One region of the Streptomyces sp. NPDC030245 genome, then DNA from elsewhere that is predicted to be linked to it. Evidence: riboswitches for the same ligand, from Rfam matches in the RefSeq annotation. Region 1 holds a riboswitch; the other holds the start of a gene.
What was found. Region 1 has a riboswitch for glycine ahead of gcvT (glycine cleavage system aminomethyltransferase GcvT). Riboswitches for the same ligand answer to the same signal wherever they lie in the genome.
Positions count from the first base shown of each region.

Region 2: another riboswitch for glycine. It lies ahead of gcvP (aminomethyl-transferring glycine dehydrogenase); the one in region 1 lies ahead of gcvT (glycine cleavage system aminomethyltransferase GcvT).

Region 1 covers NZ_JBVICF010000019.1:41,413-56,304, forward strand. Annotated here, with positions in the region: gene ACZ4Z4_RS36980 (EF-hand domain-containing protein) at 1-29, opposite strand, end outside; gene ACZ4Z4_RS36985 (helix-turn-helix transcriptional regulator) at 226-3,114, shown strand; gene ACZ4Z4_RS36990 (hypothetical protein) at 3,096-5,387, opposite strand; gene ACZ4Z4_RS36995 (alpha/beta hydrolase) at 5,687-7,237, shown strand; gene ACZ4Z4_RS37000 (L-serine ammonia-lyase) at 7,259-8,629, opposite strand; gene glyA (serine hydroxymethyltransferase) at 8,791-10,050, opposite strand; gene gcvH (glycine cleavage system protein GcvH) at 10,074-10,451, opposite strand; gene gcvT (glycine cleavage system aminomethyltransferase GcvT) at 10,510-11,634, opposite strand; glycine riboswitch at 11,670-11,784, opposite strand; glycine riboswitch at 11,785-11,889, opposite strand; gene ACZ4Z4_RS37020 (AAA family ATPase) at 12,051-12,728, shown strand; gene ACZ4Z4_RS37025 (enhanced serine sensitivity protein SseB) at 12,788-13,570, shown strand; gene ACZ4Z4_RS37030 (enhanced serine sensitivity protein SseB C-terminal domain-containing protein) at 13,649-14,416, shown strand; gene ACZ4Z4_RS37035 (ABC transporter permease) at 14,736-14,892, shown strand, end outside.
Region 2 covers NZ_JBVICF010000020.1:2,398-17,289, reverse strand. Annotated here, with positions in the region: gene ACZ4Z4_RS37455 (substrate-binding and VWA domain-containing protein) at 1-20, shown strand, start outside; gene ACZ4Z4_RS37450 (glutamate-cysteine ligase family protein) at 49-1,569, opposite strand; gene ACZ4Z4_RS37445 (hypothetical protein) at 2,053-2,637, shown strand; gene ACZ4Z4_RS37440 (DUF5999 family protein) at 2,944-3,150, shown strand; gene gcvP (aminomethyl-transferring glycine dehydrogenase) at 3,295-6,183, opposite strand; glycine riboswitch at 6,373-6,471, opposite strand; gene ACZ4Z4_RS37430 (PRC-barrel domain-containing protein) at 6,616-6,999, shown strand; gene ACZ4Z4_RS37425 (DNA polymerase IV) at 7,043-8,515, opposite strand; gene ACZ4Z4_RS37420 (MerR family transcriptional regulator) at 8,553-9,170, opposite strand; gene ACZ4Z4_RS37415 (bifunctional nuclease family protein) at 9,340-9,813, opposite strand; gene ftsR (transcriptional regulator FtsR) at 9,888-10,631, opposite strand; gene ACZ4Z4_RS37405 (FHA domain-containing protein) at 10,675-11,643, opposite strand; gene ACZ4Z4_RS37400 (DUF881 domain-containing protein) at 11,726-12,556, opposite strand; gene ACZ4Z4_RS37395 (small basic family protein) at 12,562-12,894, opposite strand; gene ACZ4Z4_RS37390 (DUF881 domain-containing protein) at 12,891-13,790, opposite strand; gene ACZ4Z4_RS37385 (sugar phosphate nucleotidyltransferase) at 13,879-14,892, opposite strand, start outside.

The DNA.
Region 1 (14,892 bases):
GTCTTGCGTGCTTCCTCGATGTCCGCCACCGGATCCACCCCTTCTTGGTGCACTACTGACGGGGGTCAGAGTAACGGCCGGGCGCCTTCGTTCCCGAAATGAGATCTTCGCTCGCTTCTTGTTCACGAACTGAGATCCGGGCCCGCGTCCGGCGTGGGACGGGTGAGGTAGAACGTCACCGAGGGGGCCGCGTGTCCCCGTGAGGGGGACGTGGTGGAGAAGTTCGTGGGCAGGGCCCCTGACCTGGGCCGCCTCGAAGCGCTTCTGGGTGCGGGTGGCGCGGTCGTCGACGTGGTCGGGGAGCCCGGGATCGGCAAGAGCAGGCTGCTCATCGAGTTCGCGGCGCGGGCCCGCGCCCGGGGCGTGACCGTGCTGCGGGGGCGGGCGTCGGAGCGGGCGCGGACACGCCCCCTGCGGCCGTTCACCGATGCCTTCGCCGAGCTGGACCCGCGGGCCCGGCGGGCGCTCCCCTCGCTGGCGGGGCTGCCCGCGGCCGTGCGGGGCGACGGACCCCTGGACGCGGACGGCGGGGACCTCTTCGGCCTCTGCCGGGCCACCGCCGAGGCCCTCGGCGGACTGACCGGCCCCGGACTCGTCGTCGTCCTCGACGAGATGCACTGGGCGGACGAGGCGTCCCTCGAACTCCTCGACCATCTCGTACGCCACCCCGTCCGCGCCCCCTTCCTGCTCGCCGTCGCCCGGCGCGAGCGGCAGTCGCCCGCGGCGCTCGGCGCCGCGCTCACCCGGGGCCTCGACACCGGTGCCGTGCTGCGGATCGCGCTCGGCCCGCTCGGCAGGCGGGAGGTGACCGACGCGTTCGCCACCGCGGAGCTGCCGCGCGAGCGGGCCGAGGAGATGCACGCGGCGAGCGCAGGCAACCCCCTGTACCTCCTCGCACTCCTCCAAGGGCGCCCCACTCCGCTGCCGCTCGACGAACTGGCCGCGCTCACCCCGCCGGAACGTGCCACCGCCGAGGCCGTCGCGGTGCTCGGCGACCACGCGACCACCGACCTCATCGGCGCCGTCACCGGCACAGCCCGCCCCGAACTCGTGGCCGCCCTGGGCCAGTTGTTACGACGCGACCTGCTCAGACCGCACCCCGACGGCTGCCGCCTGGTGTTCCGCCACCCGCTCCTGCGGGCCCGGATGCGCGAGGCCGTCGACCCCTGGCGGCGCCACGAGCTGCACCGCGCGGCCGCCGCCGAGCTCACCCGCTCCCGCGCGCCCCTCGCCGACCGCGCCCACCACATCGAACAGTCCCTGACCGGCTGGGACCCCCGGGCGGCCGCGGTCCTGACGGAGGCCGCCGGGCAGGTGGCCGCCACCGCCCCCGCGGTCTGCGCCCGGCTCCTCGGCGCCGTCCTGCGCGTCCTGCCCGACGACGCCGAACACCTCGACGCGCGGCGCGAGTTGACGCTCCGGCGCGCGACCGCGCTCGGCATGACCGGCGCGGTGCGGGAGAGCAGGGACCTGCTGCACCGCCTCGTCGGCATGTGCGGCCCGGACCCTTCGGGCGGCGACCCGCTGCGTACGGCCGCCGTCGTGCAGTGCGCCTTCATGGAGCGCCACCTGGGGCGGTACGCGGCGGCGGGCGCGCTCCTCCGGCGCGAACTCGACCGGCGCCCGGGACCCCCGCCGGACCGGCGCACCGGCCTCGTCGTCGAGTGGGGCAACAACGCCCTGTTCGCCACCCGCTACCCCGAAGTGCGCGACGAGCTCACGAGGACCCTCGCCGACGCGCGGGCGCGCGGCGACGAACTCGGCGCGCTGGAGGCCCTGACGGTGGCCGCGCTCGGAGAGGTGTACGAGGGGAACACCGCGGCGGCCCGCCGCCACGCCGCCGAGGCCGCCGCGCTCACCGACGTGACCACCGACGCCGACCTCGCCGGGCGCTGCGAGTCGCTGGTGCGTCTCGCCTGGAGCGAGGCGTTCCTCGACGACAGCGCCGCCGCGCTGCGCCACGCGGAACGCGGCGTCGACATCGCCCGGCGCACCGGACTGCCCTTCACGCTGTCGCAGCTGCTGCTCTGCGGCGCGTACGTCCGCTGCGCGGCGGGCCGGGTGACCGAGGCGCTGGAGCGGGCCGACGAGTCCGTGGCGGTCGCGCGGGCGCTCGGCGGCGCCGAACTCCTCGGCTTCGGCCGGGCCCTGCGCGCCATGATCCTCGCGCAGACGCGCCCGGCGGGCGACCCGGAGGCCCTCGCCGCGGCCGAGGAGGCGGCCGCCACGGTGGGCACGGTGGACGGCTGGTCGGCGACGGTGTCCCGGTGCCTGCTCGCGTACGCGGCGCTCGGCGCGGGCGACCCGTACCGCGTGCGGGACGTCCTCCTCGACGCGGGCGGCGGCCGCGACCTGCCCCGCGTACAGCCCTCCATCCGGCCCGCCTTCCTCGAACTCCTCGTCACCTCGGCGCTGGACACGGGGGACGTCGCCGACGCGGAGCGGTGGGCGGCACGCGCGCTCCAGGAGGCGGACCGCCTCGACCTGCCCGTCCAGCGGGGCGCCGCGCTGCGGAGCGCCGGCCTCGTCGCGGCCCGGCGCGGCGAACAGGAGGCGGCGGCGCGGGCGTTCACCGAGGCGGCGCGGGAGAGCGCGCGGGCCGGGGCGGCGCTGGCCGAGGCGCGGAGCCTGCTGCTCGGCGCGCCCTTCGTGGCGGCGGCGGGCGAAGGCTCCCGGGCCGCCGCGATGGCCCGCCGCGGGCGGCGCCTCGCGGAGGAGGGCGGCGCGCTTCTGCTCCTCGACGGGGACGGCTCTCCCGGCCGGCGGCCCGTCTGCGTGCGGCCCTCCGGCGTGCCGGACACCCACCGGGCGCTGAAGGCCACCCAGCCACCGAAGGCGCCCCGGCCACCCGTGGCCCCCGCGCCCCACCCTGCGCCGCATCCCGCCCCCGCCGGACCCTTCGCGGCCCTGACGCCGCGTGAGCGGGAGATCTCCGCACTGGTCGCCGAGGGCCTCACCAACCAGGCGGTCGCCGCGAGGCTCTGCCTGAGCACGCGCACGGTCGAGAGCCACGTCGGCCGCATCTACCGCAAGACGGGTGTGGCATCGCGCGCGGCCCTGGCCTCCCTGGTGGCACGCGGCTCCGGCGGCCGGGCTCAGCTCTCGCGCGGGTAGGGACCCGGGCCGCCGCCCGCTCCGGCCAGCAGGTCGCACTCCTCGGCGAGGGACGCCAGCGTGCCGTCGGGGTCGGGGCGTTCGCGTACGGCGGCGCCCACGCGCCGTGCCCGGTCCGCCGCCGCACCGCGCCTGCCGAGCACGAACTCCAGGCGCGCCGCCAGGAGTTCGGTGAGGTGCAGATCGGCCAGGCCGGGCCCGCCGCAGGCGCGCAGCGCCTCGACCGCCCGTTCCGCGTGGCCGAGGGCCGTCTCGAAGACGCGTACGTCGGCGGCGTACCGCTCCGGGGTGCCCCGCCCTTCGACCGGCGGGCCGTCGGCGTGCTCAAGGACCAGGCGGCCCAACTGCGCGTGCGTGCGGCCCAGTTCGACGCGCAGCTCGGTGCGCTCCGGGTCCTGGTCCGCCTCCTCCGCGCGACGCCGGTTGGCGTCCAGGGCCTCGGCCATGACGTCCTCGGCGGCCGCGGGACCCTGCGCGGCCAGCGTCTCCCAGGCGCGGGCCCGTACCGCGCGCACCAGGGCCCCGTGCTCACCGAGGGAGCGCCACACCTCCTCGGCCCGCAGGTAGGCCAGGACGGCCTCCGCGTGCAGTCCGGCCCAGCCCCACGCCTGTGCTGCCCGCTGGGCCAGGGACGCCTCGTGGTGCCCGTCGCAGCCGTCCCGTGCGGCGTCGGCGGCGAGGGTGAACTGCTCGGCCGCCAGGCGGTGTGCGCCGGTGAGGAGATAGCTGCGGGCGAGCCAGGTGCGGGCCTGCGTGCGGTCGTGCGGGGCGTACCCGTCGCCGAGGTCGGGCAGCACCGCCTCCAGGACGGCCACCGCCTCCTCGTGGCGGCCCGCCTCGCAGTAGAGCCCGCCGAGCCGCAGCCGGGCCTGCGCACCGATGTGCGCGCTCTCCCCGGCCAGGTCGGCGTAGTGCGCGGCGTCGATCAGGAGCCGTTCCGTCCGGGCGCCGGGCCCGGCTCCTGCGCCGGCCCCGTCGTCGGCGTGCGGCAGGTTCCGCGCGAGCGTGAGACAGAGGCGGGCCCGGTCGCGCGCGGCCAGGCGCCCGGCGTGCGGGAGCCCGGCAAGAGCGCTCTCAGAACCCGCGGGCGGGGGAGTGCCCTCGGGGTCCTTCGGCCGCGGTCCCAGCGGCAGCGGGGTGTCGCGCAGGGGGCGGGCCGCCAGGCGGGCGCGGACGCGCTCGGAGACCGCCGTGGTGCCGTTGCGCCGGTCGAAGCGGCCTGCGAGGTCCAGGGCCGTGTCCCGGGCGTGGCCGAGGAGGGACGCCGCGGTCCACGCGCCGTCGGGCGGCCCCGGCACCGGCCGGTCGCCCCGGCCGAGCTCCACCAGGCGGCCCAGCAGCAGGGCCGCGCCCACCAGCCACTCCACGTGGGCCGACGGGTCGCCGGTCGCCGCCCAGCGCCGGCTCTGCTCGGCGAGGATGCGCAGGCCGTGCGGTTCGTTGCCGGTAAGAGCGCAGAACTCCAGGTGCAGGCCGACGGCGGGGCCGGACATGTCGTCGGAGCGCACCATCCGATAGCCGCGCAGATGATGGGCGCGTGCCTGGTCCGTGCGGCCGACGCGCACCAGGGGAAGCAGCGAACGGGCGAGGGTCTCGTGCGGCTCGCGGTGGCAGCCGTGCGCGCCGTCCAGGACGGGCTCCCAGCCCTCCAGGGCCGCGCGGTCGTCGCCGCGGTCCAGCTGCCGGATGCCCTCCGTCGCGTACTCGCAGGCGAGGCAGTCGGCCATGGCGTCGCGGGCGGCCGCGGTCCACGCGGCGTACGCGCGGGAGGCGCGCCCGGTGTCGCCCAGCTGCCGGGCGAGCCGGAACTCGGCGCCGTGCACGGCCCGTTCGGAGTACCCGGCGGCGCGGTAGCGGAGCCGCATCCGGTCCAGCCACTCCTCGACCTCGGCGAGCGGCACGTCGGGCCGCCGCCGCGCGTCGGCCACCACCCACCTGAACATCCAGTGCAACCCGCGGACGTCGTCGTCGCCGAAGTCCGCCGGGCCCTCGTCGTACATGCGCAGCAGCCGCGTGAAGGGCGCGGACGTCCTGTCGCACGCGCCGCCGAAGCTGTAGGAGTGGACGAGGAGGGAGAGCGCCGCCACGAGCAGCGGCCGGTCGCCGGTGGCTTCCGCCTCGGTGGCGAGCGCCTCGGCGCGGGCGTTCCGCGCCCCGCCGTACGGCTCGGTGCCGAGCCGGCGGATGTCGGCCAGGATGTCGCGGCGGGGCCGGGCGGGCGCCGGGGCTTCCCGGGAGACGGAGCGGTTCCTGGTCGCGTCCAGCGGGCCCATGTGTGTTCCTAGGTCGGGGTGCGGTCGAGGGTGCGGTCGGCGGGAGGGCGGAAGCGGTGTGGCGGCAGCGGTGCGGCGGCTCGGGGCCGGTGCTTCATGGATGCGTGTACATCGTGACCGAGCCTGTCAAAACACCCCGGGCCCCGGCATCCGTAGAACTACGCAATCCGCTACGCAATCCACCGCGCGAACCCCGAGCCAACCCCGATCGACTCCCGCGGGAATCCCGCGCGCACCCCGTGCGTGAGCCGCCGCGCCGACCGGGCAAGCTGGGGGGAGCCGATCTGGGGAGAATCCCGTTGCACCGCGCCTGCCAGCACCGACGCCGACCCGTCCGCCTCGCCCTCGCGGCCCTTGCCGCGCTCTCGCTCGCCGGGTGTACGGCGACGGGCGGGGCGGACGGTGCGGGCGGCGACAAGCCGGGGAGCGGCCGGGCCGAGCTCGCGCGGTTCTACGGGCAGGAGCTGAAGTGGAAGGCGTGCGGTGAGCTCAGCTGCGCGCGGCTCACCGTCCCCATGGACTACGCGCACCCGGAGAACGGCAGGACGTTCGTCCTGCCGGTGGCCAGGGCGGCGACGGCCGAGCCGGACCGGCGCATCGGCTCGCTCGTCTACAACCCCGGCGGTCCGGGCGCCTCGGGCGTGAGCGACATGGAGGCGGACGGCAGCGACTCCTTCAGCGCGGAGGTGCGGGCCCGCTTCGACATCGTCTCCTTCGACCCGAGGGGGGTCGGGGGCAGCAAGCCCGCGGTGAAGTGCGCGGCGACGGACGAGGCGGCGGACGAGCGCCCCGAACCGCTCGCTCCGCGCGGCGGTGCCGACCGGGCCCGCGCCCTCGCGGGCGCCGACGAGCAGGCCGCCGCGTGCGTGCGGGGCAGCCGCGCCATCCTGCCCCACATCGGCACCGAGGACGCGGCCCGCGACCTGGACGTCCTGCGGGCCGCCCTGGGCGACCGGAAGCTGACCTACCTCGGCTGGTCGTACGGCACGAGCCTCGGCACGTCGTACGCCGAACAGTTCCCCGGGCGCGTGCGCGCCCTCGCGCTGGACGGCGCCGTCGACCCGGCACTGGACTGGCGGCAGCGCGCGATCGGCCAGGGGAAAGGGTTCCGCGGCGCTGTCGACGACTACGCCGAGTACTGCGCCGACATCGTGGGCGACAGCTGCCCCGGCTCGACACCGCAGGAGACGGCGGAGCTGATCGACGGGCTGTACGAACGGGCGGCGCGCGAGCCGTTGCCGGTCACCGGCGAGGACGCGTACGACGTGGACGCCAGGACACTGCTCGACGTGGTCACGGCCGCGATGTACACCCCGGAGGACGACTGGGAGGACCTGTCCGAGGCGCTGAGCGCGGCGGAGGAGGGGGACGCGACCGGACTCGCCGAACTGGCCGAGGCCGAGGAGCCGGCCGGCGGGAGCCGTCGCGCGCGGGGCCCGGAGAACGACGACGACGCCATCATCGCCGTCAGCTGCCTGGACGTGCCCCACCCCCACACGCCCGGCCCCTACTGGAGCGCCCTCGACGCCGCGGAGAAGGCCGCGGGTGTGTACGGCACGTCGAGCGTCGTCGACGAACTCACCTGCAAGGACTGGCCCGCGGGCACCCAGCGCCCCCACCGCGTCGAGGCCGACGGCGTGCCGCCGGTCCTGGTGGTCGGCACGACGGGCGACCCCGCCACCCCGTACGAGGAGGCCGAGAGCCTCGCCGGGCAGTTCCCCGGCGGCATGCTCCTGACGTACGAGGGTCTCGGCCACACCGCGTACGGCCGCGGTGACTCCTGCGTCACTGACGCAGTCGACGCATACCTCATCGACCTCGAACCGGTCCGCGCGGGCACCACCTGCTGAGCGGGCCGACCGCGCGACGCCTCAGCACTCGATGATGTTGACCGCGAGCCCGCCCCGCGCCGTCTCCTTGTACTTCACGCTCATGTCGGCGCCCGTCTCCTTCATGGTCTTGATGACCTTGTCGAGGGAGACCTTGTGGGAGCCGTCGCCGCGCATCGCCATCTTCGCGGCCGTGACGGCCTTCACGGCCGCCATGCCGTTGCGCTCGATGCAGGGGATCTGGACGAGGCCGCCGACCGGGTCGCAGGTCAGGCCGAGGTTGTGCTCCATGCCGATCTCGGCGGCGTTCTCGACCTTGGAGGGGGAGCCGCCCATGACCTCGGCGAGCGCGCCCGCCGCCATCGAGCAGGCGGAGCCGACCTCGCCCTGGCAGCCGACCTCGGCGCCGGAGATCGACGCGTTCTCCTTGAAGAGCATGCCGATCGCGCCGGCCGCCAGCAGGAAGCGGACCACGCCGTCCTCGTCGGCGCCGGGCACGAAGTTCATGTAGTAGTGCAGGACGGCCGGGATGATGCCCGCGGCGCCGTTGGTGGGGGCGGTGACCACGCGGCCGCCCGCCGCGTTCTCCTCGTTCACCGCCATCGCGTAGAGCGTGATCCACTCCATGGCGCGGGCCTGCGGGTCGCCCTCCGCGCGCAGCTGACGTGCCGAGTTCGCGGCCCGGCGGCGCACCTTGAGGCCGCCCGGCAGGATGCCCTCGCGGGACATGCCGCGGGAGACGCAGGACTGCATGACCCGCCAGATGTCGAGGAGCCCCGCACGGATCTCCTCCTCCGTGCGCCAGGCCTTCTCGTTCTCCAGCATCATCGCGGAGATGGACAGGCCGGTCTCCTCGGCGAGACGGAGCAGCTCGTCACCGGTGCGGAAGGGGTACTTGAGCACGGTGTCGTCCGGCACGATCGGGTTCTCGCCCGCCACCGCGTCCTCGTCGACGACGAAGCCGCCGCCCACCGAGTAGTACGTCTTCTCCAGGACGAGGGCGCCCTCGCGGTCGTACGCGAAGACCGTCATGCCATTGGCGTGGTACGGCAGCGCCTTGCGGCGGTGCAGGATCAGGTCCTCGTCGAAGTCGAAGTCGATCTCGTGCATGCCGAGCAGGTTGAGGCGGCCGCCGCTCTTGATCTTCTCCACGCGGTCGTCGGCGCTCTCCACGTCCACCGTGCGGGGCGACTCGCCCTCCAGGCCGAGCAGGACGGCCTTGGGGGTGCCGTGGCCGTGGCCGGTGGCGCCGAGCGAGCCGTACAGCTCCGCCCGTATCGCGGCGGTGTGGGCCATCAGGCCCTCGTTCTTGAGGCGGCTCGCGAACATGCGGGCCGCGCGCATCGGACCGACCGTGTGGGAGCTGGACGGGCCGATGCCGATCGAGAACAGGTCGAAGACCGAGATGGCCACGGAGAACTCCAAAAGGTGGTTGGTGGACGCCGTTGTCTGCCGGGGTGGTGCAGAGAGCGGGGCGTGAGCCGGGGCATGAGCCGGGGCACCGCACTCACTGTGTTCACTTCCAGTGTGCGCGGTGCCCCGTCGTTTCGTACGAAGGAAAGCGTACGAAAATGCTACAGGTTGGGGTACAGCGGGTGCTTGTCGGCCAGAGCGGTCACCCGGGCCTTGAGGGCGTCCGCGTCGAAGCCCGGCTTGAGGGCCTCGGCGATGATGTCGGCGACCTCGCGGAAGTCCTCCTCCTGGAAGCCGCGCGTGGCGAGCGCCGGGGTGCCGATCCGCAGACCCGAGGTGACCATCGGGGGGCGCGGGTCGTTCGGGACGGCGTTGCGGTTGACCGTGATGCCGACCTCGTGGAGGCGGTCCTCGGCCTGCTGGCCGTCCAGCTCGCTGTCGCGCAGGTCGACGAGGACCAGGTGCACGTCCGTGCCACCGGACAGGACGTCGACGCCGACGCCCTTCGCGTCGTCCTGGACCAGGCGCTCGGCGAGGATGCGGGCGCCGTCCAGCGTGCGCTGCTGGCGCTCCTTGAACTCCTCCGAGGCGGCGACCTTGAAGGAGACGGCCTTGGCCGCGATCACGTGCTCCAGCGGGCCGCCCTGGAAGCCGGGAAAGACCGCGGAGTTCAGCTTTTTCGCGAAGTCCTTGCTGCGGGCCAGGATGATGCCGCCGCGCGGGCCGCCGAGCGTCTTGTGTGTGGTGGAGGTCACCACGTCCGCGTACGGCACCGGGTTCGGGTGCAGACCCGCGGCGACGAGCCCGGCGAAGTGCGCCATGTCGACCCACAGCTTCGCGCCGACCTCGTCGGCGATCCGGCGGAACTCGGCGAAGTCCAGGTGGCGCGGGTAGGCCGACCAGCCCGCGATGATCACCTTCGGGTTGTTCTCCTTGGCCAGGCGCTCGACCTCGGCCATGTCGATCAGACCGGCCTCGTCGACGTGGTAGGGGACCACGTTGAACTGCTTGCCGGAGAAGTTCAGGCGCATGCCGTGGGTGAGGTGGCCGCCGTGCGCCAGGTCGAGGCCGAGGATCGTGTCGCCGGGCTGGGCGATCGCGAAGAGGGCGGCCTGGTTCGCGGAGGCGCCGGAGTGCGGCTGGACGTTGGCGTACTCGGCGCCGAACAGCTCCTTGAGCCGGTCGATCGCGATCTGCTCGGCGACGTCCACGTGCTCACAGCCGCCGTAGTAGCGGCGGCCGGGGTAGCCCTCGGCGTACTTGTTGGTGAGGACGGTGCCCTGGGCCTCCATGACGGCGACCGGAGCGAAGTTCTCCGAGGCGATCATTTCCAGGGTGGACTGCTGGCGGTGGAGCTCGGCGTCGACGGCGGCGGCGACGTCCGGGTCCAGCTCGTGGAGAGGGGTGTTCAGAAGCGACATCACACGATCCCTATCGGTATGGGTCAGCCGGCGGTGAAGGCGGTGTACTCATCGGCGGAGAGCAGATCGGCCGGCTCGTCCGTGATGCGCACCTTGAACAGCCAACCGCCCTCGAACGGGGCGGAGTTGACCAGCGAGGGGTCGTCGACGACGTCCTGGTTGGCGGCGACGACCTCGCCGTTGACCGGGGAGTAGAGGTCGCTGACCGACTTGGTCGACTCCAGCTCGCCGCAGGACTCGCCCGCGGTCACCGTGTCACCGACCTCGGGGAGCTGGGCGAAGACGACGTCACCGAGCGCGTTGGCCGCGTGCTCGGTGATGCCGACCGTCGCCACGCCGTCCTCGGTGGCCGACAGCCACTCGTGCTCCTTGCTGTAACGCAGCTGCTGGGGGTTGCTCATGAGTCGAATTCTCCTGTACGCGGGTGGATGCTGCGGAACGGGGACGATGTGCGGGGGGTCACTTCTGGCGCTTGTAGAACGGCAGGGCCACGACCTCGTAGGGCTCGTGCGTACCGCGGATGTCCACACCGACACCCTGCGTGCCCGGAGCGGCGTGCTCGGCGTCGACGTACGCCATCGCGATCGGCCTGCCCAGCGTCGGGGACGGGGCGCCGGAGGTGACCTCGCCGATGACCTTGCCGTCGGCCACCACGGAGAAGCCCGCGCGCGGGACGCGGCGGCCCTCGGCGATCAGGCCGACGAGCTTGCGCGGCGGGGCGGTCTCGGCGCGCTCGGCGGCGGCGGCAAGCGCCGCGCGGCCCACGAAGGACTCCGACTGCGACGTCTTCTCGAACTTGACGACCCGGCCCAGGCCCGCGTCGAACGGCGTCAGCCCCGCGGTCAGCTCGTGCCCGTACAGCGGCATGCCCGCCTCCAGGCGCAGCGTGTCGCGGCAGGAGAGGCCGGCCGGCACCATGCCGACGGGCGTGCCCGCCTCCATCAGCGCGTTCCACAGCTTCTCCGCGTCACCGGGGGAGACGAAGAGCTCGAAGCCGTCCTCGCCGGTGTAGCCCGTGCGGGCGATCAGCGCGGAGACACCCGCGACGGTGCCCGGCAGGCCCGCGTAGTACTTCAGGCCGTCCAGGTCCGCGTCCGTGAGTGACTTCAGGATGCCGGGGGACTCGGGGCCCTGGACGGCGAGGAGCGCGTACGCCTCGCGGTCGTCGCGGACCTCGGCGTCGAACTCCTCGACGCGATTGCTCAGCTCGTCCAGCACGGTCTGGGCGTTGGAGGCGTTGGCGACCACCAGGTACTCGGTCTCACCGAGGCGGTAGACGATCAGGTCGTCCAGGATCCCGCCGTCCTCGGCGACGATCATCGTGTAGCGGGCACGGCCGACACCGACGGAGCCGATGTTGCCGACCAGCGAGAAGTTCAGGAAGTCCACGGCCTCCGGTCCGGTGACCGTGATCTCGCCCATGTGGGAGAGGTCGAAGAGACCGGCCTTGGTGCGCACGGCGTTGTGCTCGTCGCGCTCGCTGCCGTACCGCAGCGGCATGTCCCAGCCCGCGAAGTCGGTCATGGTCGCGCCGAGCGCACGATGCACGGCATCGAGGGCTGTCAGACGGGGGGCAGTGCTCATGAAGGGAACTCCCAGGGCATGACGGGCGAGGTCGATCCTCCCCATCTGTCATCGGAACCTGAGAGGTTCGCCGAGCGTGTCCCGACATGCGGGACGCCCGGCTTGCACCTTGGGTGGGGCCACCGGGGGCGGCCCGCTTTTCAGATGTGCCTCGCCCGCGCGGTACGGGGCCTGAGAGATTCAAGGGAGGGACTTGCTCCTTCGGCGCCCCGGGCACACGTGCGTGCCTTCCGGGGACTCTCCCGCGCGGATTCAAACGGCCGGTATGGAGTTGGCGGGCACATCATTGCACGCGACCCCGTCCACCGGGAGCCGTGCCCGGATACGGAGCGCATCGCCCGGAATGCTCTTGTGCCGCATTACCTTCTCTTTACACTTGCTGGGGAAAGCAGTACGTGACCGCTACGGGGAGGCCGATCACGGTGCGCACCAGGACCAGTGTCTTTGCCACTACCACGGGAGTGGCGCTGCCCAAGCAGGCCGCCACCCCCGCCGCGGAGAGCTGCGGCCCGCTCCCCGTGGCCGTCGTCCGCGACCTGCGGCAGCGGGCCGGCCACAGCCCCCGCCGCCTCACCTTCGGCGAGGGTGACCTCGTCGTCGTCTCCGGACTGCCCGGTGGCGGAAAGTCGACGCTGATGCGGCAGGCCGTCACGGGCCCGCGCATCGACTCCCAGGACACCCGAGACCGCTGGGCCCGCCGCATGCCGCGCCTGCTGCCCTACGCGGTCTACCGCCCCCTGGTCCGCCTCGCGCACTACGCGGGCCTGCGCCGAGCCCTGCGCACCGGCGCCGGCGTCGTCGTGCACGACTGCGGCACCCAGGTGTGGGTGCGCCGCTGGCTCGCCCGCGAGGCCGCCCGCCGCGGCGCGGCCCTGCACCTGCTGCTGCTCGACGTCCCGGTGGACACGGCGCTCCAGGGCCAGCGCGAGCGCGGCAGAGGCGTCTCGCGGTACGCGTTCACGCGCCACCGCAGGACGGTCGGCCGCCTCGTCGGCGCCACCGAGCGCGGCGACCTGCCGCGCGGCTGCCACTCCGCGGTGCTGCTCGACCGGGCGGCGGCGCAGGCACTGCGGACGATCGCCTTCGACCGGTGAGCGCACCGACGCTAGGGTTCGAGCCGCAGGCAGAGCGGTCGCGAGCAGGGGTTGGACAGATGGACTTTCCGGCGCAGGCACATCCCCATCCGTACGGCGGATGGCCGGGCAACGAACTGGAGGAGGTCCTCGCCGCCTCCCTCGGCGCCGACGCGTCGGCGGGCGGCCGGATCGTCGAGGTGCTGGGCCGCAGCCACATCTGGATCCCGCTGCCGAACGGCGGCGGTCCCGACAGCGGCACCCTGGACCTGCCGACCCTGGAGATCGACGGCCAGGCGTACGTCCCCGTCTTCAGCTCCGAACAGCAGTTCCGGCAGGCCCTCGGCGACGCGGCCGACCGGATGGGCGGCACCGTGGCGCCCGCCGTGGAGTTCGCCCGCGGCCTCCCCCCGCAGCTGGGCATCGCGCTCAACCCGGACGGCACCGTCGGCGTCCCGCTGCCGCCGCCCGCCGTCGCCGAGCTCTGCCGGGCCGGCCGCACCCCGCTGGACGGGCCCGCCACCGGCGGCCGGGTGCGGCTGTACGAACCGGACTGGCAGCACGACCCGGTCGACTTCCTCGCCGCCGCGGGCCGCGCGTTCGAGGCGGCCGGCGTGGTGCTCACCGCGCGCCGCTGCCTGGCCGAGATCGAGACGGACGACCCGGTCCTCTTCGTCGGCGTCGAACTCTCCACCTGGGACGGCGACGCCCGCGAGCTCCCCATGGAGGCACTCGGCCGCGCCCTCGGACAGGCCCCCGTCCCGTGGCCGGTGAACCTCGTGCTGCTCGACGTGGCGCAGGACCCGGTGGGCGACTGGCTGCGTGCGAAGGTGCGGCCGTTCTACCACCGGATCGCCGCTTAAGCTGGTTCCATTCCATGGGCCCGTCCGACGGGCCCAGCCCTCGGGTCCACCGAGTTCGTCACGAAGGAGCGGTTACGGGTGAGTGCGTCGGGCACGGCCGGGCAGTTGGAGCAGCTGCTGCGCCAGGTGACGCCGGGGCGTTACGACGCGTACGAGGCACTGCTGCGCGCCCTCGCCGCCGACCGGGTGTGGATGCTGCTCTGGCACGGCCAGGCCGGCTCCCCCGACGCCCAGTACGGGAACATGGAGGTCGAGGGGGTCGGCTACGCACCCTGTGTGACCTCCGCCCAGGAGCTCTCCGCCAGTGGCTGGAACCGCAGCTATGAAGTGGTGCGCGGAACCGACATCGCCCGCACCCTCTACCCCGACCACTACGGCATCTGGCTCAACCCGCACGCGCCCGGCGGCGGCGTCGGCGTCCCCTGGCTCGACCTGCGCCGCATCGCCACCGGCCTCGACCTGCTGCCCGCGGGCCCGCTCCGGCTCACCGAGCCGAGCATCGAAATCCCCCAGTTCTACGCCCTGTTGACGCAGAACGCGCACCGCACCCCCGCGGTGCGCTCGCTGCGCCGCGCCTGGGTGCAGCCCGCGCTCGGGGCGCCCTATCTGGCCATCGGCCTGGATGTGTACGACACGTCGCCGCCGTCGGTCGACGCGGTCCGGGCGATGATGCAGCAGTCCATCCCCGCCGTCCCCGAGGGCCTGCCCGTCTCGACCGTCGCGATGTCCGACGACTACGACCCGGTCGCGATGTGGCTGCGCGCCAACGCCCGTCCGTTCTACGACCGCGAGGCGCAGGCGGCGCCCGCCCAGGCCGGCGGTTACGGCTACCCCGCGCAGTACTGAGCGGCGCGAACCGGCCACCGAGCAGCCACGACGGACGCGATGTCCGTTCTGGTGCCGGTGGAGCCCTATGGGCTCCGGTGACACCTTGCACCCCAACTGCCCCGTGTTCGGCCCTCGTTCACCCGCGTCCGGATAACGGAACACCCCGATCAGCATCACGGTTGCGCATCCTTTCCCCGTCAAGTCTGGTAACAGATCGCGACGTGGATGAAGACTCCCGCTCCAGGGGCCTTCGCCCCCTGTGTACGACGGACTGATCACGTCGCTACAGCGGCAAGTGCGGGCCGGTCACCACCGGTTGAGAGGGGTCCCTGCCACGATGACGGCACCATTGCATGACACACCTGCGGACGCGGACCCGACCGAGGACGTCGCCCCCGCAGTTGATGCAGGGGTGAAAAAGGTCGAGGGCCGGTCCCTCAAGCAGATCGCCTGGAACCGCCTGAAGCGCGACAAGGTCGCCCTGGCCGGCGGCA
Region 2 (14,892 bases), on a different contig from region 1:
CGGGCAGCGCCCGGGGCTGAAGCGCCACCACCACCGCCCGGAACCCTGTCAGCTCAGTGGTACCGCCGCCTCCCGAAGCCCCACGGGCCACGTGTGCACCGGCTCACCCGCATGCATCAGCCGGCAGTACCGCTTGGTGGTCTCGGCCAGCGCCTCCTCCCTGGACAGACCGGTCTCCAGGGCCTCGTGATACGCCCTCGCCTGCCACGACGCGCCGTTGACCCGCCGCCGGCACCGCTCCTCGATCACCCCGAGGTACAGATCCCGGTCGGCGGCCTCCACACCCCACGCGTCGAGCCCCGCGGCCGCGAGCGGCAGCAACTCCTCGCGTACGAGCCGGACGGCCGCCACCTCGACGAGCCCGCCGAGCCTGCCGCGACGCGGCCACCGCAGCGTGGCGTCGATACCGTGGCGGCACGCGACGTCGAAGTTGTGGGCCGCGGCCTCGAAGGGCAGCCGGGACCAGACGGGCCGCGCCTCCTCGGCGAGGGCCCGCACGAGCCCGTAGTAGAAGGCGGCGTTGGCGATGACGTCGGTGATGGTGGGACCCGCGGGCAGCACCCGGTTCTCCACGCGCAGGTGCGGAACGCCGTCGGCGATGCCGTACACCGGGCGGTTCCAGCGGTACACGGTGCCGTTGTGCAGGACGAGTTCGCCGAGGCGCGGCACACCGCCCGCGTCCAGGACGCCGAGCGGGTCCTCCTCCTCCAGCAGGGGCAGCAGCGCGGGGAAATACCGCAGGTTCTCCTCGAAGAGCTCCAGCGGTTCGGTGATCCACCGCTCTCCGAACCAGGTGCGCGGCCGCACGCCCTGCACCTGTAGCTCGGGCGAGCGTGTGTCGGTGGACTGAAGGAACAGCGGCGGCCGGGACTCGCGCCACAGTTCGCGGCCGAACAGGAACGGCGCGTTGGCACCCACGGCGACCTGGGCCGCGGCGATCGCCTGCGCCGCGTTCCACACATCGGCGAACCGGCCCGGGGTGACCTGGAGGTGCAACTGCACCGAGGTGCACGCCGCTTCGGGGGCGATCGACGCGGAGGTGCAGGTCAGCCGCTCCACGCCCTGGATGTCGAGGGCGAAGTGCTCGCCGCGCGCCGCCACGATCTGGTCGTTCAGGAGTGCGTAGCGGTCGACGTCCGAGAGGTTCCCGGAGACCAGATCGGCGCGGTTCAGCGTCGGCAGAATACCGATCATGACAATTCCGGCGTCGAGCTCGTTGGCTTTCCTGTGGGCGTAGTTGAGGCCGGTGCGCAGCTCTTCGGCGAGCCGGTCGAGAACACGTCCACCGAGCCGGTGCGGGGCAATGTTCACTTCCAGATTGAACATTCCGAGTTCCGTCTGGAAATCCCGGCTCGCGATGCGCTCGAGAACCTGCGCATTCAACATCCTCGGCAGCCCGTCGGGCCCGGCGAGATTCAGCTCGATCTCCATGCCCATCAGATTCTTGGGCCGATCGAATCGCTGCTCCGCCAACAAACGCTCCAGCCCCGTCAGGCACTCTCGGAGCTTGCCCCGGAAGTGGTGCCGGTCGGCCAGGTCGAACGTGCCCGCCACGACCTTCTCCCCCATCGAAGCATCCCTCCTCGATCGGGCAGCCAAGGGTCCGGCCGCTGTGTACGAGGGATGATGCCCAGGCAATGTGATCGATAACGCCCCGGCGCGTGCCACCGGCGGGTAGGCTCGGCGCAAGTGGGGTCCGGCACATTCGCCAGGCATGCGGCAGGATGAAGATTCCCTTCCGATGCGCCTGGTCAAAAGCACCGGCAGAAATCGGCCGACCGCGTTTTCGGAGTACGCCGAGGTCATGCGGGACGAGCCCCCCGCGAAATCGGGATAAAGGCCTCACAAGGACGACTCATTAAGTCCTTGCCCGTAATATGCGAAGCGCCTAGATGAAACACTGCTCGAACACGTCTCGTATAAACTGCGCAATCTAGGCAGAGAGTTGGCGCTCGCGGCACCGGCCCCCGCCCCTCTGACCCAGAGCTGACAGCGCCGTCACGCACCTGCCCCCGCTCCACTGTGCCTGTCGAATGAGAGAGGCGACCCACCATGCCGCTGCATGTCCCCCCGGCTCCAGCGCCCGCCCTGCGCAGCGTCCTCGCGGCACTCGGTTCCCCCACAGCCGTACGCGAGGCCCGCACGCCGTCCCTGCGTACCGCACAGGGACCGGCGAGCCCCGAACTCCCCCTGCCGGTCCACGTGTTGGACCGCATCACCCCCGAGGGCACCTCGCCCACCCGACTCGCCGGCTGGCGCTTCCTCATCCGCTGCGGCGAGCGCGCCGTCGCCGCGGCCGACACGATGCTCACACCGGACGGCTGGGCGTTCTCCCACTTCTTCGAAGGGCCGTACATCGCCTCCACCGAACGGGCCCTGCGGCACGCCGAGGCCATGCCGATGCCCTGCCAGCCGCGGCTGCTCTCCGTGCCCGAGCTCTACATGCTCACGCTCTGGCTGCACCGGGACTGCACGGACGACGGCGCCGAGGGCCCCCTCGCCGCCACCGACCTGCTGGTGCCGCTGGCGCCTGCCCCGCCCGGCATCGCGGCCCACCGCCCGCACCGCGTCGCCGAGCTGCTGCCGATGCTCAACCACCGTCTGACACCGGCACCGCTGCTGAGCTCACCCGCCTGACAGCGCCTCCGCCGCACCCCGTGCCCCGCCGCCCCGGCCGCGGGGCACAGCGCTGCCCCACCCAGGTGGACTAGCCCGGTCGGGCCACCCCGAACCACCCGAAGGGACAGGGAAGTTGGACTGAACCGTCCGGCCGGGTGATACGTCATTAAGCAGTAGGATCCGCTGCGGCAAAATCCCTGCGGATTGACGCCCGGAGGGCAACACTGGGATCGGACCGACTACAAACGGGGGGCGGTTATGAACACCGCATCGAGCCACAGGACCGACGTCACAGCCATCTCATCGCAGCGAAAGAACCCTTCCATGTGCCAGCACCAACCCGCGTGCCCGACAGCCGACTCCGCCGACCGGGAAGCCGCGCTCCTCATGGCGAGCCACCCGGAGCAGGGCTGGAGCCTGCTGTGCAACGGCGTCCTGCTCTTCGAGGACACCGGTGAGCTGCTGCCGGACGGCCAGATCATCGCCCCGCACCGACCGCTGGGCACCGACCAGGTCATGACAGCCGCCTGAGCACCGACGGCACATCCGCGCGACCGCACCACACCGCAAGTCCGCAATAGCGCACCACCGCACCACCGAACAGACGAGGGGCCGGCCCGGAGAGAACTCTCCGAACCGGCCCCGCCGCATGCCCGCTCCACACGGGCGCGGGCATCAGTCCTCGTACGCATCCAGCGGCGGGCAGGAGCAGACCAGGTTCCGGTCGCCGTACGCCTGGTCGATACGGCGCACCGGCGGCCAGTACTTGTCCGACGCCACGACACCGGCCGGGAAGACGGCCTCCTCACGGCTGTACCCGTGCTCCCACTCGCCGCTCAGCGCGGCGGCGGTGTGCGGGGCGTTCCGCAGGGGGTTGTCGTCGGCGGCCCACTCGCCCGAGCCGACCTTCTCGATCTCCCGGCGGATGGCGATCATCGCCTCGCAGAACCGGTCGATCTCGGCCAGGTCCTCGCTCTCCGTCGGCTCGATCATCAGGGTGCCCGCGACCGGGAACGACATGGTCGGCGCGTGGAAGCCGTAGTCGATGAGCCGCTTCGCGATGTCATCGACGCTGACACCGGTCGCCTTGCTGAGCGGCCGCAGATCGACGATGCACTCGTGCGCGACCAGGCCGGCCGGACCGGTGTAGAGCACCGGGTAGTGCGGCTCCAGGCGCTTGGCGATGTAGTTGGCGGAGAGCACCGCGACCTGGGTGGCGCGCTTGAGGCCCTCGCCACCCATGAGGCGCACGTACGACCAGGAGATCGGCAGGATGCCGGCGGAGCCCCACGGCGCCGCGGAGATCGGGCCGACGCCGGTCGCGGGGCCGGCCGCGGGCTGCAACGGGTGGTTGGGCAGGTACGGCGCGAGGTGCTCGCGCACACCGACCGGACCCACACCCGGACCGCCGCCGCCGTGCGGGATGCAGAACGTCTTGTGCAGGTTCAGGTGCGAGACGTCGCCGCCGAAGTGGCCCGGCTTGGCGAGGCCCACCAGGGCGTTGAGGTTGGCGCCGTCGACGTACACCTGGCCACCGGCCTCATGCACCTCCGCGCAGATGTCGGCCACGTGCTCCTCGAAGACGCCGTGCGTCGAGGGGTACGTGATCATCAGGACGGCCAGCTCGTCGCGGTGCTTCTCGATCTTGGCGCGCAGGTCCTCGACGTCGATCTCACCGTCGTCGGCGGTCTTCACGACGACGACCTTCATGCCGGCCATGACGGCGCTCGCGGCGTTCGTGCCGTGGGCGGAGGACGGGATGAGGCAGACGGTGCGCTGCTCGTCGCCGTTGGCCCGGTGGTAGCCGCGGACGGCGAGCAGACCGGCGAGCTCGCCCTGCGAACCGGCGTTGGGCTGGAGGGAGACCTTGTCGTAGCCGGTCACCTCGGCGAGCCGCTCCTCCAGCTCACGGATGAGCGTGAGGTAGCCCTGGGCCTGCTGGGCGGGCGCGAAGGGGTGCAGCTGGCCGAACTCGGGCCAGGTGACGGGCTCCATCTCGGTGGTCGCGTTGAGCTTCATGGTGCAGGAGCCCAGCGGGATCATGCCGCGGTCGAGCGCGTAGTCCCGGTCGGCGAGCTTGCGCAGGTAGCGCAGCATCGACGTCTCGGAGCGGTACTGGTGGAAGACCGGGTGCGTGAGGTAGTCGTCGCCGCGCAGCAGGGCCTCGGGCAGCGTGTCCGCGACGGAGGCGTCGAGCGCCTCGACGTCCGCGTCGACGCCGAAGGCGCCCCAGACCGCGCTGAGCTGCCGGCGCGTGGTCGTCTCGTCGCAGGACAGGGAGACGTGGTCGGCGTCGACGAGGTGGATGTTGACGCCACCCTCGCGGGCGGTGGCCACCAGCTGCGCGGCCTTGCCGGGCGCCCGCACCGTGAGCGTGTCGAAGTAGGCGCCGTGGACGACCTCGTAGCCGCCCCCGGTGAGACCGGCGGCGAGCAGGGTCGCGTAGCGGTGGGTGCGCCGCGCGATCGCCTTCAGGCCGTCGGGCCCGTGGTAGACGGCGTACATTCCGGCCATGACCGCGAGCAGCACCTGAGCGGTACAGATGTTGCTGGTGGCCTTCTCACGGCGGATGTGCTGCTCGCGGGTCTGCAACGCGAGCCGGTAGGCCTTGTTGCCGTCGGCGTCGACGGAGACGCCGACGAGCCGTCCGGGCAGGCTGCGGGCGAACTTCTCGCGGACCGCCATGTAACCGGCGTGCGGCCCGCCGAAGCCCATCGGCACGCCGAAGCGCTGCGTCGTGCCGACGGCGATGTCGGCGCCCAGCTCGCCGGGCGAGGTGAGCAGCGTCAGGGCGAGCAGGTCGGCGGCGACGGTGACGACGGCACCGAGCTCGTGGGCCTCGTCGATGAGCGGCTTGATGTCCCGCACGGCACCGGAGGCGCCCGGGTACTGGACGAGCACGCCGACGACACCGCGCTCGGCGACCTCGGCCGGAATGCCCCGGCTCAGGTCGGCGACGACGACCTCGACACCGGTCGGCTCGGCCCGGGTCTCAATCACGGCGATGGTCTGCGGCAGCGCGTCGGCGTCGACGACGAAGACGCCGTTCTTGACCTTGCCCATGCGCCGCGACAGGGCCATGGCCTCGGCGGCGGCGGTGCCCTCGTCGAGGAGCGAGGCTCCGGAGGTGGGCAGGCCGGTCAGCTCGGCGACCATGGTCTGGAAGTTGAGCAGCGCCTCCAGGCGGCCCTGCGAGATCTCGGGCTGGTACGGCGTGTAGGCCGTGTACCAGGCCGGGTTCTCCATCACGTTCCGCAGGATGACGGGCGGCGTGAAGGTGCCGTAGTACCCGAGTCCGATCATGGAGTCGAGGACCTGGTTCCGGTCGGCGAGGGAGCGCAGCTCGGCCAGCACCTCGGCCTCGGAGCGCGCGCCGGGCAGCTTCAGCGCTTCGGCGTTCTTGATCACATCCGGCACCGCGGCGGCCGTCAGCTCGTCGAGCGATCCGTACCCGACCTGGGCGAGCATCTTCGCCCGCGCTTCCGCATCGGGCCCTATGTGCCGCTGCTCGAAGGGGATGCCCTGCTCAAGCTCCGAGAGCGGGATGCGATGGGTGGCAGTCATTGCGGAGGCCTCCTGGTCTGCACGACCTGCGAGGGGTACCACGGCGCGGGTACCCGGACGGCCTCCCCCTCTGTCATCTCAACCTGAGAGCTTCACAGACCCGCCTGTTTCGACAGATCTGCTTTCACCGTCGGTGAGGAAGGGTTCCGAACGTGCCCGCCCGACGCCCGCCCTGCTTTCCAGAGTGACCTCGTCCGTGCGGTACGGGTGCCTGAGAGATTCCGGGGAGGATTTGCTCCTTCGGCGCCTCCGGGATCACCTCCCGGAGAGCTCTCCCGCACGGGGTCAGCAGCCAAGCGCCAGCCTACCAGCGAGGACCCCGGCCGTTCCCTCGAGTGGCCACCTGCCCCGAAGTGCTCTTTCGTAGTGACTACGAATGATTAAAGATGAGTTACGCCCGTTTTCGACGAGCCGCGACCAGCTGGAGGGCCCGTGCAGACCGATATCGATCCGCGCAACCTGATCGGCCGCAAGGCGTTCGACCGGAACGGGACCAAGATCGGCACGATCGACGAGGTCTACCTCGACGATGCCACCGGCGCCCCGGAGTGGGCCGCCATACGCACCGGCCTGTTCAGCCGCGACGCCTTCGTCCCGCTGGAGCCGAGCGAGCTGGCCGCGGACGGCACCCTGCACATCCCCTTCGACCGCGCCCTGATCAAGGACGCCCCGGACTTCGGCGTGGGCCGCCACCTCTCCCCCGAGCAGGAACTCCAGCTCTACCACCACTACGGCCTGGACACGACACCGCCGGACACCCCGCAGCCCCCGCCGGACCAGGACTTCGGCCGCATCGCCGGCACAGAAGCCCCCTGACCGCCGGACAGCGCCCCCCGGGCCCCAGCAGAGTGTCTTCGGATCAGCCGGGGCGCTCCACCGCCGCCCGAGCCGCTTCGGAGGCCGTTTCGAGCCCTGCTCCGGCCGCTGTCATGCGCCGCGCCCCGGCCGCGACCAACGGCAGCGGTTCAGCGGGCTCCAGCTCCGGGTCGTCCGTCCGGAACGTCCGCACCCGCCCCGGCGGCGAGTCCGGCGTCTCGAAGCGCACCGTCACCCGCCCGAGGCCGCTCCCTTGCACCCAGCCGTGCCCGTACTCGGCATGGCGCACGTCGTGCCCGGCCGGCCACCGCCGCTCGGCCGGCACCACCGCCTCCGCGGCCGGCTCCGGATCCTCCGCGGCCACTTCCCCCGCCGCCGCACCTTCGGCTCCCTCCCCCGCGGCCCCTGACACCCCCGCCTCAGCGGCCAGGGCCGCCTCGGCAGCCTGCGCCTGCGCGAAGAGGTCCTCCTGCGTGTAGTCCGCGAGCCCCGTGACGCCCACTCCGAGCAGCCGCACCCCTCCCGTGGTGTCCACGGACTCCAGCAGCCGCGCCGCGGCCTCCCGCACCACTCCCGGGTCGTCGGTGGGCCCGCGCAGCGTCTCGGACCGCGTCAGCGTCGAGAAGTCGAACCTCCGCACCTTGAGCACGATGGTCCGCCCCGAGTGCCCGGCCGCCCGCAACCGCTGCACACACCGCTCCGCGAGCCGCCCGACCTCCGTCCTGACCCGCACCCGGTCGTGGATGTCCACGTCGTACGTGTCCTCGACGCTGACCGACTTCGACTCCCGCTCGGCCACCACGGGCCGCTCGTCGTGCGCGAGCGCCATCGCGTACAGCGAGCCCCCATGGGCCTTCCCCAGCAGTCGTACGAGCTCGTCCTCACCGGCCTCCGCGAGCTCCTCGACCGTCGTGATCCCGGCCCGCCGCAAATGGTCGCCCGTAGCAGGCCCCACCCCGGGCAACGTCCGCACGGACATCGGCCCCAGCAGGGCGCGCTCCGTCCCCGGGGTGATCAGCACGAGGCCGTTCGGCTTGGCCTCCTCCGAGGCGATCTTCGCCAGCATCTTGGAGACGGCGAGCCCCACCGACCCGGCGAGCCCCGTCACCGCCCTGATGTCCGCCCGCAGCCGCTCCCCCACGGCCCTGGCCGACTCCTCGTCATCGGCGACGCCACCGGCCTCCAGGTCCACGAAGGCCTCGTCCAGGCTGAGCGGCTCCACCAGCGGCGACAGCTCCCGCAGGAGCCCCATCACCTGCTCGCTGATCTCCCGGTACAGCCCGAAGCGCGGCACGAGATACGCGGCGTTCGGCGCCAGCCTGCGGGCCTGCCCCATGGGCATCGCCGAGTGCACCCCGAAGCGCCGCGCCTCATAGGAGGCGGTCGCCACCACACCCCGCGGCCCCAGCCCGCCCACGATCACGGCTTTGCCACGCAGGCTGGGCTTCGCGGCCTGCTCCGCGGACGCGTAGAAGGCATCCATGTCCAGATGCAGGATCGTCGGGGCGCTTCTCACATCTCCGATGCTGCCCTACGCCACTGACAACGCGGCCTCAGACCGCCTTGTTGCGCCTTCGGGCCAGCTCGTCGGCCGGATTGTGCCCGATGAGCGTCTCTCCGGTGTCGATGCGCTCGCCGTGCAGCTGGGACAGCGCGGCCTCGACGTCCTGCCAGACGACCCCCACGGCGATCCCGAAGACCCCCTGCCCGCCCTGGAGCAGCTCGTGGACCTCACTGGGGGACGTGCACTCGTAGACCGTGGCGCCGTCGCTCATCAGCGTCATCCGCTCCAGGTCGCGGAACCCGCGCTCCCGCAGATGCTGCACCGTCGTACGGATGTTCTGCAACGAGACCCCGGTGTCGAGGAACCGCTTCACGATCTTGAGGACGACGACGTCGCGGAAGCTGTAGAGCCGCTGCGTCCCGGAGCCGCCCGCGGCCCGCACGCTGGGCTCGACCAGGCCGGTACGGGCCCAGTAGTCGAGCTGCCGGTAGGTGATGCCCGCGGCCGCGCACGCGGTGGGACCGCGGTAGCCGACCTGCTCGGATTGCTCGGACGTGGTGTCCCCGCTCCCCTGGACCGCCATCGGTCGATTCGGAGAGTGACCGGCCGCGCCGCCGTGGAGCGGGTACGGACCGCCCATCGCCGTACCGTCGCCGCTGCTTCTCACGCCGACCTCCCTCCTTGACCTGCCTTCTCGACGGTAGGCAGTCGCCAGGGGCTCGTCAACGATCGCCACACTCGGCACGCCGAGTGATAATCACCCTGAGAGTGGTTTCCCGTACCTCACCGCGGGGAAAGGCTAGCCGAATGGTCCCACGCGGGCCGCCGGAAGCGGCTCACTGGCTGTTGGTGCCGAAGTCCTCGGGCGAGATCTGGTCGAGGAACTCGCGGAACTTCTCCACCTCGTCCTCCTGCTCGTCGGGGATGGCGATGCCGGCGTCGTCCAGGACGCCGTCGCTTCCGAAGATGGGCGTCCCGGTGCGCAGGGCCAGCGCTATGGCGTCGGACGGACGCGCGCTCACCTCGACACCGCTGGCGAAGACCAGCTCCGCGTAGAAGACGCCTTCGCGCAGGTCCGTGATGCGCACTTCGGAGAGCTCCTGGCCCACCGCTTCCAGCACGTCCTTGAACAGGTCGTGGGTCAGCGGCCGTGCGGGTGCCATGCCCTGCTGCGCGAAGGCAATGGCGGTCGCCTCACCTGGTCCGATCCAGATGGGGAGGTACCGGTCGCCTCCCACTTCACGCAGGAGCACGATCGGCTGGTTGGAGGGCATTTCGACCCGGACACCTACGACGTCGAGCTCGTTCACACAGCAACCCTAGGACGTGGCTGGCAGGTTTGGGTAGTCGGGCACCCGCCGAGTACCGGACGGGACCGGGCGAGTCAGGGCAATCTGATGCCGAGCGCCATCTGCACGAGCGCCGAGTGCAGCCGCCCCGTCAGGCCCGCCAGCTCTTTGGCGCGGGCCTCGGCATGGGCCCTGGTCTGCGGATTGCGGTGCCGCCGCAGCGGAGCGACCACCTGCTCGACGAGCCCGGCCTCACGCTCCGCGGCGGCCTTCATGGCCCGCAGGTGCCGCGGCTCGATACCGAACCGGCCGAGTTCCACCACGAGTGAGGCGACCGTGACGGCCTCCGCGTCGTACCCGCCGTCCGGCAACGGTGCGACGAGGCCGTACGCCTCCCACTCGGCGAGCTGTACCTCGTCGATCTCGGCGGCCGCCAGCAGCTCGGCACGGCCCAGACGGGCCACCGTCGGCCCCTCGGCCTCGCCGGGGCCCTGAGCGTCACCGGCGTCCCCGTGACGCCCCAGGGAGGGCATCGGGGGCTTCTCACCGCGCTCCAGCGCGTCGAGGTGCTCACGGATGACCTTGAGCGGCAGATAGTGGTCCCGCTGCATCCGCAGGACGAGACCGAGCCGCTCGACGTCCTCCGGGCTGAACTTCCGGTATCCGGAAGGGGTGCGCTGGGGCTCGATGAGCCCCTCGGACTCCAGGAACCGGATCTTGGAGATCGTGACCTCGGGAAATTCGGCACGCAGTTCGTTCAGCACGGTGCCGATGCTCATCAGTCGGCGGTCCGCGGAGGCGGTGCCGTGACCGGCACCGCCCCTCGGTGTTTGAAGCATGGACCTTCCCTGGGGATCCCCCCGGACGGCGTCTGGGGGAGGGTCAGATGCCGACGGCCCGCTGGCTCGCGTAGAAGACCAGTCGGTACTTGCCGATCTGCACCTCGTCGCCGTTCGACAGCGAGACCGAGTCGATCCGCTCCCGATTGACGTACGTGCCGTTGAGGCTGCCCACGTCGGCGACGGTGAAGGAGCCGTCCCCGAGGCGACGGAACTCCACGTGGCGACGCGACACCGTCACGTCGTCCAGGAAGATGTCGCTCTGCGGGTGACGCCCCGCCGTGGTCAGCTCACCGTCGAGCAGGAAACGACTGCCCGAGTTCGGGCCGCGGCGCACCACGAGGAGCGCCGAACCGAGCGGTAGCGCGTCGACGGCCGCCTGCGCCTCCGGGGAGAGCGCGGGAGACGGGTTCGTACCCGTCGCCTCGGCGTCGTAGGCCTCCAGGCCCGAGATGGAGATCGTCGAGGTCGTCTCCGACGCGCGCTCCGGCGCGGCGCCGGCCCGCAGCGGCGCACCGCAGTTGGAGCAGAACCGGCTCGCCTCGGCGTTTCGGTTACCGCACCTCGTACACACCAGCGCCATGGACGGGTCCTCCTGCCGTGGCCGCCCCGCAGGGGCGTTCGATGCGTACGGGTCGGAGGCATACCCTCCACCCGCACTTGAGGTTGAAGGTTCTCCGAAACCTATGCGTCCGGGACCGGCAGGGTCAACAGACGACGCGCCCTGTCCGCCCGAAATGTCACCGCCTGGACCAGCGACCTGATCGCGGAACATCGGGCGCCCCGCGCCCTGCTCCTCGGCATCTCCTTGGCGCGGAGCGCGGTGCCGGGCAGTGGCCGGATTGCCGCTGTCCTCTCGAGCGCTCTTGCCGAACAACTTCGCAAACAACTTCACGGGCGATTCCCCTTGACCGAAACAGACCCGCCCGTGGGGCAGGACGAACCCTGATTGCACACACCGGCATTCGTCGGTGAGCCAGACATCCTCACAACGTCCGTGGCCACCAAACAGTTTCCACCACGCACCACGCTTCCGGTGCGCCGACCCCCCGCAACCTCATGCCCCTGCCCGACGACCCTCATGCGTCCGCCCCTCACTGGGAGGACGACCGAGCGTAGTCAGGCCGCTTCGCAGGTCGCAAGGCGTCCACGACGATCTTCTCCGAGCGTTCCACGGTGACCGTGGCCTGCTCCTTCTCCAGAGTCTGCACCACGCCTCCCGGGATGTTCAGCGCAGGTTCGAGATCCTGCGGCTTGCCGATCACCTTGAAGAGGTACGGTTCGCCGACCTTGCGGCCGTCCACCCGTACTCCCCCGCCGCCGGCGTCCGACAGATAAGTGTTCGCGACGACGCGTACGTCGTTGATCTGGATCGCCTCGGCGCCCGCGGCGCGCAGCTCCTGAATGGCGTCGAGCAGCATGTCCGCCTCGATCGCCCCTTTCCTGTCCTCGATGGTGAGCGTGATGCCGGGCCCCTGGGCCGCCACCGTGCCTGCCAGGATGCCGAGTTGCCGCTCCCGCTCGACCGTCTGCTTGCGCGCCTCCTCGGCCTGGTCCGAACTGTTCTCCAGTCCGGTCCGCTGTTCCTCGAGGCGTCGCTTCTCTTCTTCCAGACGCTCGGTACGGTCATCCAGTTCATCGAGGATGCGTACGAGATCTTCTTGTCTCGCGCCGCGCAGCGCGCTGCTGTCGTTGTTGGACCGCACCTGGATGGCCAGGCCGAGGCCCAGCACGAACAGCAGCAGGGCGACGATGAGTTGGGGCCGGGTCACGCGCGGCGGCCACAGGCCCTTCACCAGCCGCTGACGGCCGGTGAGCGGAGGCTTTCCCCCTGGCTCGGCGGACGCGGGCTTCTCGGGCGCGCTGGGGACCTCGGCGGGCAGTTCCTTGCGCCGGTTGTACTCGGGCCTCTCGTCGGCACTCATCGGCGTCACGCCCTGAAGACGTGGCGGCGGATCGCCGCGGCGTTGGAGAAGATCCGGATGCCGAGGACCACGACGACGCCGGTGGACAACTGGGCGCCGACGCCGAGCTTGTCGCCGAGGAAGACGATGAGCGCGGCCACGACCACGTTCGACAGGAACGACACCACGAAGACCTTGTCGTCGAAGATGCCGTCGAGCATCGCCCGCAGCCCTCCGAACACGGCGTCGAGAGCCGCGACCACGGCGATCGGAAGGTACGGCTCGACCACCGCCGGAACCTCGGGCCGAACCAACAATCCGGCCACGACTCCCACGACGAGGCCCAGTACGGCGATCACGATGTGCCCTTTCCTGCCTTCGGCTCTGCTGTTCGTACGGTCACGCTCGGCGCAGCCGGCAGCCGAAGCTCGTCCGACACGGAGATGCTGGTCCGGATGCCGAAGTTCTCCTGCAAGGCATGCAGGTACTGACCGTCACGGCTGTTCTGGAAACGGGTGCTCATGCGTTTCCCGTCGCCCACCGCGAGCACCGTATACGGCGGCACCAGCGGTCTGTTGTCGACCAGTATCGCGTCACCCGCGGCCCTGATCGCCGACAGGGCGGTGAGCCGCTGGTCGTTGATCGAGATCGCCTCGGCGCCCGACTGCCACAGGCCGTTGACGACACGCTGCATGTCGCGGTCGCGCACCCGCCCGGTGTCGGAGAACCCGGAGCTCTCGCGCGGTCCGCCGCCGCCCTGGTCGGCCTGCTTCTTGTCGTCCACGACGAGCTTCACGCCGGGCCCCTGGGCTTCCGTGGCTCCGGAGAGGAGGCCCAGCAACTCGCCCTGGCTGCCGCCGTGCTGCTTCAGCGCGGCCCGCTGCCGCTCGCCGACGTCGTCGCGGAGCTCGTCCACGTCGTCCTCGAGCCGGTCGGCTCCCGCCGTCGCCTCTTCGACGCGGTCGATGAGCTCCTCGCGCTCCTTCGCCAGCACCGGCGCCTCTATCCGCGCCTGCGCGGCCCCCACGGTGACGACCAGCGCGGCGAGCACGAGCCCGGCCGCGAGCCCGAGTTTGGCCCGCAGCGGACGGGGGACACCGCTGTTCCCCCTGGCCTGCTTGCGGGCGGCGGCCTCCGCGTACCCCTCGTCGAGGCTGTGGTCCATGACGGTGGTGAGCAGCGACATGGACGCGTCCGGGCGCCGGGGGCGCGAGGGGGTGCTCCGAACGGGGGGCTGCTGCGGCATGCCGCACATCGTCGCACGTCGGGGGCGCTACCTCCGAATGGCCCCACCGACGCGCCGGGCAGCACCCGTTGTGGGTGCTGCCCGGCGCTCGGAAACGTCAGCGACCTGCGCTGTCCACCACCGCGGACCACTCGTCGAGCAGCGCCTGGGCGGACGCGTCGTCGGGTCCCTCGGCCCACAGATGGGTGACGGCCTCGGCCGGGTCGGGCAGCACGAGCACCCACCGTCCGTCGGCCTCCACGACCCGCACACCGTCGGTGGTGTCCACGGACCGCTCGCCGGCCTCCTCCACCACGCGCCGCATCACGAGCCCCTTGACCGCCCACGGGGTGGCGAGGTCCCGCCGCAGCACATGGGCGCGCGGGATGCGCGCGTCGATCTGGCTCAGGGTGAGCTGCGTACGCGCCACAAGACCGATGAGCCGCACGAACGCCGCGGTGCCGTCGAAGACGCCGCTGAACTCGGGGACGATGAAGCCGCCGCGCCCGTCACCGCCGAAGATGGTCGAGTCGGCCCGGCCCACCCTCGTCAGGTCGTCGGGCGACGTGGTCGTCCAGTCCACCTGCGTCCCGTGGTACGCGGCGACCTGCTCGGCGATGCGCGTCGTCGTCACCGGCAGCGCCACCCGCCCGCTGCGCCGCTCGGCGGCCACCAGGTCGAGCATCACCAGCAGGGCCCGGTCGTCCTCGACGATCCGGCCCTTCTCGTCGACGAGCGAGAACCGCTCGCCGACCGGGTCGAAGCGCACTCCGAAGGCGGCCCGGGCGGATGCCACGATCTCCCCGAGCCGGACGAGGCCCGCCCGGCGGGACTCGGCGGTCTCCGTGGGCCGCGACTCGTCGAGCCCCGGGTTGATGGTCAGCGCGTCCACCCCGAGCTTGCCGAGGAGGCTCGGCAGTACGAGACCGGCGCTGCCGTTGGACGCGTCGACGACGACCTTGAGCCCGGACTCGGCGACGCCGGTCGTGTCCACGTTCCGCAGCAGCGACCCCGTGTAGGAGTCGAAGACGCTGGACGGGAAGTGCAGGTCACCGATCTCCCCGGGGAAGGCCCGCCGGTACTCCTGGCGCGCGTAGACCCGGTCCAGCTTCCGCTGGCTGCCCTGCGAGAG